4 regions of the Mesorhizobium sp. CNPSo 4684 genome follow, and region 4 is predicted to be linked to each of the others. Evidence: predicted binding sites of a transcription regulator. Region 4 holds the regulator's gene; each other region holds the start of a gene.

Region 1 (2,203 bases), on a different contig from region 4:
GCATCGGATAATAGACTGGATTTATGGCCGAACTCTGACCATTGCCCTACATGGCGCCGGATTCTTCCTCGAAGCCGTCGTCTTCGCCGCGCTCAGGGCCGCCATTTTCAAGGAACTTTTCGGCGATCAGCCCGGCATTCTGCCTGAGCGCCAGTTCGATCTCGCGCGCCGTGTCGGGATTGTCGCGCAGGAACAGTTTGGCGTTCTCGCGGCCTTGGCCGAGGCGCTGCGAATTGTAGGAGAACCAGGCGCCCGACTTTTCGACCACGCCGGCCTTGACGCCGAGGTCGACCAGTTCGCCGGTCTTGGAGACGCCTTCGCCATACATGATGTCGAACTCGACCACCTTGAAGGGCGGCGCCAGCTTGTTCTTGACCACCTTGACGCGGGTCTGGTTGCCGACGACCTCGTCGCGGTCCTTGACCGAGCCGATGCGGCGGATGTCGAGGCGCACCGAAGCGTAGAATTTCAGCGCATTGCCGCCGGTGGTGGTTTCTGGCGAACCGAACATGACGCCGATCTTCATGCGGATCTGGTTGATGAAGATGACCATGGTGTTGGAGCGCGAGATCGACGCGGTCAGCTTGCGCAGCGCCTGGCTCATCAAACGCGCCTGCAGGCCGGGGAGCGAATCGCCCATTTCGCCCTCGATTTCAGCGCGCGGCGTCAGTGCCGCAACCGAATCGACCACCAGCACGTCGATGGCGCCGGAACGCACCAGCGTGTCGCAAATCTCCAGCGCCTGCTCGCCGGTGTCGGGCTGCGAGATCAGCAGATTTTCGAGATCGACGCCGAGCTTGCGGGCATAGACCGGGTCGAGCGCGTGTTCGGCATCGACAAAGGCGCAGATGCCGCCCTTCTTCTGGGCTTCGGCAACCGTGTGCAGCGCCAGCGTGGTCTTGCCCGAGCTTTCCGGCCCATAGATCTCGACGATGCGGCCGCGCGGCAGGCCGCCGACGCCAAGCGCGATGTCGAGGCCAAGCGATCCGGTCGGCACGGTTTCGATCTCGACGACCTGCTCATTGGCACCCAGCCGCATGATCGAGCCCTTGCCGAAGGCGCGCTCGATTTGCGACAGCGCCGCGTCCAGAGCCTTTGATTTGTCCACCGCTTTGTCCTCTACAAGCCGCAAAGAATTCTGAGCCATGATACATCACCCCTTGGTCGTCAATGAAGGCCGGACAATCCGTAATCCCTGCCCAGTTTGTACCTTTTTTGTTCTCGTTTGGCAAGAGGGGTCAAATATCTGAAAAACAATCTTTATCCTGATTTGTTCTTTTTTTGTCTCGTGGTTTGGTTTTCGGACGCTTTCCGCATGGGGCCAGACGGTCCGGCGGTTTGGCCCCGCCCGAATCGCTGGCTTGCCTGCGAAGCTCCGCCGCACAGCGTAGCGCTTGTGCGGCTCAAATAACAAAGGTCATATCGCCGGCATGGTGAAATCAGCAAGAATCCTGGCGGTGGGCGGCGCCCATATCGACCGGCGCGGCCAGGTGTCCGGCGCCTACGTGCCGGCAGCGTCCAACCCCGGGACGATGCGCGAGGATGTCGGCGGCGGCGTCTTCAATGCGCTGCGCAGCCTCGCGCGGCTTGGTGTTTCGGCCTCGCTCATGTCAATGCGCGGCGGCGATGCGGCGGGCGAGACGGTGTCGCGCGCCATCGCTGAGGCCGGCATTGCCGACCTGTCGGCGGTGTTCCTCGACCGCACGACGCCGAGCTACACCGCCCTGATCGACCGCGACGGCGAGCTGATCACCGGCTTTGCCGACATGGCGCTCTACGACCTGGCGTTTCCCAAGCAGCTCCGCCGCTCCAAGGTGCGCGAGGCGGTCGCCGAGGCCGATGCGGTGCTGTGCGACGCCAATCTCCCGTCTTCGGCACTCGAACGGCTGGTGGCGCTCGCCGCCGGCAAGCCGGTCTACGCCATCGCCATTTCGCCGGCCAAAGTGGTGCGGCTGATCCCGGTGCTGAAGGAGCTCGCGCAGGTCTTCATGAACCGGCGTGAGGCCATGGTGCTGGCCGGCGTCGGCGCCAATGCCACCGAGCGCGAGACCGTCGACGGCTTGCGCTGCAGCGGCCTCACCAGTGGCGTGGTGACGGCGGGCGACGGCCCGGTGCTCGGCTTTGACGAAGCCGGCGCCTTCTCCATCCTGCCGCCGGCGCCGAGAAAAATTGCCGACGTCACCGGCGCCGGCGATGCGCTGGC
Region 2 (2,203 bases), on a different contig from region 4:
CCCCGGGTTCGGCCTTGGCGGGCCCGCCGCCGCGCACTTCAGCTTCGCTTTCGCCAAACTCCAGCGCCTCGATCTTCTGGCCGCGTTTGGTCACCTTCGACGTCGACACCAGTATGTCGTCGATATCCTTGGCCGACTGGGTGAAATGCGTCTGCAGCCGGCGCACCCGCTCGTCGACGCGCGCGACGTCTTCCATCAGGCGGATGACCTCGCCCTGAATCAGATGTGCCTGCTCGCGCATGCGGGCGTCCTTGAGGATCGCCTGGATGACCTGGATCGACAGCATCAGCAGTGACGGCGAAACGATGATGACACGGGCGCGGTGCGCCTTCTGGATAACGGCGTCGAAATTCTCGTGGATTTCGGCGAACACCGATTCCGACGGCACGAACATAAAGGCGGTGTCCTGCGTCTCGCCCTGGATCAAATATTTTTCCGAGATGTCACGGACATGGATCTCGATGTCGCGGCGGAAGGCCTGGGCCGCGACCTTCTGCAAGTCGGCGCCATCGGCGGCGCGGATGGCGTTCCAGGCTTCGAGCGGAAACTTGGCGTCGATGGCCAGCGACGGAGCGCCATTCGGCATCCTGATCAGGCAGTCCGGGCGGCTGCCATTCGACAACGTCGCCTGGAATTCATAGGCGCCCATCGGCAGGCCGTCGGCGACGATCGCCTCCATGCGCGACTGGCCGAAGGCGCCGCGCGTCTGCTTGTTGGACAGGATCGCCTGCAACTGCACGACCTGGCCGGCAAGTGATTGGATGTTGCCTTGCGCGGTATCGATGACCGCAAGCCGTTCCTGCAATTTCGCCAGGCTCTCATGCGTCGATTTGGTCTGCTCGGTCATGGTCTGGCCGAGGCGGCCGGTCATGGCGTCGAGGCGCTGGCCGATCGACTGGTTAAGTTCGGCCTGCCTGGCGCCGAACACCTCGGCGATGGCGCCCATGCGGCCCTGCATCTCGGCCTGGCTTTGCAAAATGCCGGCCATCCGCGCCTCGGCGTCGCGGGCGTGTTCGGCGGCTTCCGCGGCGGCGATGGTGCGCGCCCTGGCCGACCGCCATAGGGCAACCACCAGCGCCAGGAACAGGCCGAGAAACACGATCGCGCCGAAGACCAGCGCATGGCCGAGCGTGATCGTCGTGGCGCCAAGCTGGGCCACAGGTTCGGAAAGGATGGAGTTAAGGTCGTTCATGTCGCCAGCATAGCCGATTCGCCGGTCTGGCACAGATCAAAACGTGAACGCGCGCAAACCGCCCCGGTTGACGCTTTTCGCATGACGTCTTAGGTGAGACGCCATGTCGATCAAGCCGCTCATCATCCTTCCCGATCCCATCCTGCGCCAGGTTTCCAAACCTGTCGAACGCGTCGATGCGCCTTTGCGCAAACTGGCCGACGACATGCTGGAGACCATGTATGACGCGCCGGGCATCGGCCTGGCCGCAATCCAGATCGGCGAGCCGCTGCGCATGCTGGTCATCGACCTCGCCAAGGAAGACGAGACGCCGGCGCCGCATGTCTTCATCAATCCCGAAATCCTCGCAAGCGCCGACGCCCGCTCGGTCTACGAGGAAGGCTGCCTGTCGATCCCGGACTATTATGCCGAGGTCGAACGGCCGGCTTCGGTGCGGGTGAAATATCTCGACCGCGACGGCAAGCTGCAGGAGATCGAGGCCGAAGGCCTGATGGCGACCTGCCTGCAGCATGAGATCGACCACCTCAACGGCGTGCTGTTCATCGACCACATCTCGAAACTGAAGCGCGACATGGTGGTCAAGAAGTTCAAGAAGCTCGCCAAGGACAAGGCGCCGGGCAAGCTGGTGGGATAGGTCCGGATTCCAGCCCCTCAAATCACATTCGACCCACTCCATATTGAGAGACGTTCCTTGGTGTGATATCATTGATATCATCCTGGAGGCGGCAATGGGCGATATGCTGATCAGAGACATACCCGAACCGTTGAAACGTGAAATCGAGCATGCGGCACGCAAGGGCGGCCAAAGCCTCTCGATCAAGGCTATCGATCTGTTGCGAAAAGGCATGGTCGCGGAAAAGGAGGGCGGATCCGAGCCCGGGCTTTCGGCTTGGGATGCGATCCGCGCTGCCTTCGCATCGGAAAACGCAATCAGCGACGAATTTGCGCAGATGATGGATGAAATCGAAGCCGAACGAAAACGCGACTTTGGACGCCCTGTCGAGGATTTAG
Region 3 (2,203 bases), on a different contig from region 4:
GACGCCGTCCTTTGCGGCACCGCCGTCGGCGGAGGAGCGGAGCGACAGCGACAAGGTGCCGACGGTGCGGGCAAGCGCCACTTTCTGCGCGCCGTCCGTTGTTACCTCGATGGTTACGGAATTGGCGATCTGCGGCGTGGTCTGGCGCTCGTCGGCGCCCTGGCCGACGGTCAGCACCCTGGCGTCGGAGACGACGATTTCGGAGGTAACGGTCGAACCGGCCGCGCCTTGCGCATTCTTGGCCACTTCCTGGATTTCGCCGGCATCGCGTGTCAGCACCACGTCGACGCGGTCGCCCGGCATCACGAAGCCCCCGACCCCGGCGATCTCGTCGGTGCGGATGGTCACCGCCCGCATGCCGGGCGTCATCATGTTGGACAGCGTCGCGCGGCCGTTCGGCCCCGACAGCTTGCTGAGCAGCACCGGCTCGTTGATCTCGATCGGCGACAGCACAACACGGCTGCCTTCGGCAAGCAATGCGTTGATGGTGGTGAAGGCGCCCTGCGGCACGGACTCTTCCGACCATGGGATTTCACTGAGCTGTGCGCGGTCGAGTTCCATGCCGTAACGCAGCGGTGTGTTGGCCACCACAATGGTCTTGAACTCAACTTTTGGGGTCACGGGCGCCGGGATCGCCGCCGTCTTTTCCTCGGCATCGGTCCTGGCCTGGCTCTTGACCCAGAAATCCGCGGCAAAGATCGAGATCGCGCCGAAGACGGCGGCGATTCCGATCATAGTTATGGCCTTGCCCCTCACAACTAACCCCTGACACCCTGATGGTCTTTTGTTTATTGAGGCCCACACTAGGCCGCTTGGTTAAAGATTCAGGAATCCCGGCCGGTCCGCACGGACCTATTTCCGCCGGCTTGGTTATCGAAAGGTTTTAGGATAAGAAGGGGTTAATCCCGAACGTAACAGGAACTTCCGTCGCTTGGCGCTGAAAAGCGTGGCAGTATCGGCGGGTGATTCGCGGCACCGGATTCTATGGCAGGCATGGACGACAACAACGATCTTTTCGGCAATCTGGAAAAGCAGCCCCAACCGACCCGGACAACGGCGCGTCCAGCTGATCCGCTTGTGCAGGCCGCGAAGCGTCCCGTTGCGACCAAGGATGGCAGCGAAGGCTACAGCGCTGCCGACATCGAGGTGCTGGAAGGGCTGGAGCCGGTGCGGCGCCGTCCCGGCATGTATATTGGCGGCACCGATGACAAGGCGATGCACCATCTGTTCGCCGAGGTCATCGACAATTCGATGGACGAGGCGGTCGCCGGCCATGCCACCTTCATCGACGTCGAGCTTTCGGCCGACGGGTTTCTGACCGTTACCGACAATGGCCGCGGCATCCCGGTCGATCCGCATCCCAAATTCAAGAAGCCGGCGCTCGAAGTCATCATGACGACGCTGCATTCGGGCGGCAAATTCGACTCCAAGGTTTATGAGACCTCGGGCGGCCTGCACGGCGTCGGCGTCTCCGTCGTCAATGCGCTGTCGGACCATCTCGAAGTCGAAGTGGCGCGAGGCCGCCAGCTCTACCGCCAAAGATTCTCTCGTGGCGTTCCGGTGAGCGGGCTGGAGCAGCTCGGCGAAGTGCACAACCGGCGCGGCACCAAGATCCGCTTCCATCCCGACGAGCAGATCTTCGGCAAGGGCGCAGCCTTCGAGCCGGCGCGGCTCTATCGCATGACGCGCTCGAAAGCCTACCTGTTCGGCGGTGTCGAGATCCGCTGGAGCTGCGATCCGTCGCTGATCAAGGAAAAGGACCAGACGCCGGCCAAGGCGGAGTTCCATTTCCCCGGCGGCCTGAAGGACTACCTCAAGGCATCGCTCGGCGACGACTTCCAGGTGACGCGGGAAATCTTCGCCGGCAAGAGCGAGAAGCAGGGCGGCCACGGCTCGCTGGAATGGGCGGTGACCTGGTTCGGCGGCGACGGCTTCATCAACTCCTACTGCAACACCATCCCGACCGGCGAAGGCGGCACGCACGAAGCCGGCTTCCGCAATGTGCTGACACGCGGGCTTCGCGCCTATGCCGATCTCGTCGGCAACAAGCGCGCCTCGATCGTCACCTCCGAAGACGTCATGATCTCGGCGGCAGGCATGCTTTCGGTGTTCATCCGCGAGCCGGAATTCGTCGGCCAGACCAAGGATCGGCTGGCGACGATCGAGGCCATTCGCATTGTCGAGACCGCCATCCGCGATCCCT
Region 4 (2,203 bases):
CCTGGCTGAGGCTGGCGGCCGTGCCTTTCGCGCTGGCCGGCCTGTTGACTGTGCCACAGGTGCGCACGCCCGATGTGCTCATCTCCGAGGATGCGCATCTGGTGGCATTGCCGATTGGTGGCGGCGAACTCGCGCTCAACCGGGAACGCTCCAACGAATTCACCACAGACAACTGGAAACGCGCGCTGAGGGCGGAAACCATAATCCCGCCCGAGATTTTCGAGGCAACGGACACGCGGTTCGATCTAGACCCGCTGGACCTGCCGCCCGGCTCGCCCTTCTATTGCACAGGCAATCTCTGCATTGCCCGGCACCCGGCCGGAGCCATCATCGCGCTGGCAAAAGACCGCAACACAGCGCGGCCAGCCTGCGCCTACGCCAGCCTGATCGTCATCGACGACGCCACCGCCTACAATCCGTGCCGCGACTCGCTGGTGCTGGTCGTGACCAAGAAGCAACTTGCCCGCGATGGCAGTGCCGCCGTCTTCTTCGACCCACAATCGGCCGCGACAGCGCCAATGATCCGTTTCGCCGTCGACAAGCCCTATCGTCCCTGGCACGAGCAACGCCGCTTCTCACGCGAAGCACGCGGTCTGCCGCCTTACAAGCAGCGCGAAAAGTAGCCGGCTCTAGTAACGCCTGATCAGGCCGACCAGCTTGCCCTGCACCTTGACCCGGTCCGGCCCGAAGATGCGGGTTTCGTAGGCCGGGTTGGCGGCTTCCAGCGCGATCGAGGCGCCCTTGCGGCGGAAGCGCTTCAACGTCGCTTCCTCCTCGTCGACCAGCGCCACCACGATCTCGCCGGGGCTCGCCGTATCGGCATTGCGGATGATCACCGTATCGCCGTCGAAAATCCCGGCCTCGATCATCGAGTCACCCTTGACCTCGAGCGCGTAGTGTTCGCCGCCCATGATCATGTCCGGCGGCACCGAGATCGAATGCGTCTGGTGCTGGATGGCGTCGATCGGCACACCGGCGGCGATGCGGCCCATCACCGGGATCGACACCGCGGAAACGGCGTCGTCATTGCCGGCCGACATCGAACGAGACGAGGAGGCCGGCTTGATCTGGCGGCCGATACCGCCTTGCCCCTGACCACCTTGACCGAGACTGCCCTGGATGACGCTTGGCGAGAACTTCTTCGCCGCATTGAGGCCGGGCGCGATCGAGTCGGGCAGCCGCAGCACTTCCAGCGCGCGCGCCCGGTTTGGCAGCCGGCGAATGAAACCACGCTCCTCAAGCGCCGTGATCAGGCGGTGAATGCCGGACTTGGACGCGAGGTCGAGCGCCTCCTTCATCTCGTCGAAAGACGGCGGGATTCCGCTCTCCTTCAGGCGTTCATGGATGAACATCAGAAGTTCATGTTGTTTGCGCGTCAGCATCGCGGCCCCCACGGGTCCTGAAACCAGAATCAGAAAAAACAAACCCAGAACAAACACTATCTGTTCCAGTTGTGTTCCGCAACCTTTTAAAGTTTAATGAATGTGTTGACGTTTTGTTCAGCGTAACATCAGGACGCTGCAGGCGGCACCCGCGGCGGCGGCCGGAGCGAAGGGCTCGCGCACGATCAAGCCGTTGGCGTCGGCCAGCATTCTCAGCATCGAGGAATCCTGGATGCCGAACGGCGTCGCCACCCGTGCGCCGGTTTCTTCGCTCACCACGGCGCGCACATAGTCTTGCCTCAGGTCATTGGCCGGCATCGCGGCGCCAAGCTGCGCCGGGCGGATGTCCTGCCGGTGCGTGCGGCCGCCGAGCTGCGCCAAAAGCGGCTTCAAAAACAGCTGCGAGCAGACCAGGCTCGCCACCGGATTGCCGGGCAGGCCGATGCACCTGATGTCGCCGAGACGCCCGAACATCAGCGGCTTGCCCGGGCGCATGGCGAGCTTCCAGAAATCGAGCTTCATGCCTTCGCCGGTCAGTACATCGTGCACAAGGTCGTGGTCGCCGACCGAGGCGCCGCCGAGCGTGACGATGACGTCGGCCTTTGCCGCGACAGCCTTGCGCACCAGCGCCGCTATCTCGGCCTTGCGATCTGCCGCGATGCCGAGATCAAGCGCTTTGGCGCCGACAGACTGCGCGGCGGCCGCAACGCCGTAAGCGTTGGAGGAGATGATCTGATCCGGACCGGGGTCACGCCCCGGCGGCAGCAATTCGTCGCCGGTGGCGATGATCGCGACCAGAGGCCGGCGCACGACGTTGAGCA

Evidence for each region. The regulator LexA, encoded in region 4, represses DNA repair genes until DNA is damaged. The targets are predictions, from matches to a motif close to TGTTCNNNNTGTGTTCNG.
Region 1: the regulator LexA is predicted to act here: its motif matches at 1,206-1,223, upstream of recA (recombinase RecA).
Region 2: the regulator LexA is predicted to act here: its motif matches at 1,225-1,242, upstream of AC04SG_RS00660 (DNA recombination protein RmuC).
Region 3: the regulator LexA is predicted to act here: its motif matches at 906-923, upstream of parE (DNA topoisomerase IV subunit B).

What each region holds. Positions count from the first base shown of each region.
Region 1 covers NZ_JBWLUX010000005.1:199,861-202,063, forward strand. The annotation lists gene recA (recombinase RecA) at 47-1,147, opposite strand; gene AC04SG_RS06685 (carbohydrate kinase family protein) at 1,431-2,203, shown strand, end outside.
Region 2 covers NZ_JBWLUX010000001.1:126,320-128,522, reverse strand. The annotation lists gene AC04SG_RS00660 (DNA recombination protein RmuC) at 1-1,192, opposite strand, end outside; gene def (peptide deformylase) at 1,296-1,826, shown strand; gene AC04SG_RS00650 (plasmid stabilization protein) at 1,921-2,203, shown strand, end outside.
Region 3 covers NZ_JBWLUX010000015.1:201,225-203,427, reverse strand. The annotation lists gene cpaB (Flp pilus assembly protein CpaB) at 1-735, opposite strand, end outside; gene parE (DNA topoisomerase IV subunit B) at 994-2,203, shown strand, end outside.
Region 4 covers NZ_JBWLUX010000003.1:21,276-23,478, forward strand. The annotation lists gene AC04SG_RS03110 (ComEC/Rec2 family competence protein) at 1-623, shown strand, start outside; gene lexA (transcriptional repressor LexA) at 630-1,382, opposite strand; gene AC04SG_RS03120 (molybdopterin molybdotransferase MoeA) at 1,500-2,203, opposite strand, start outside.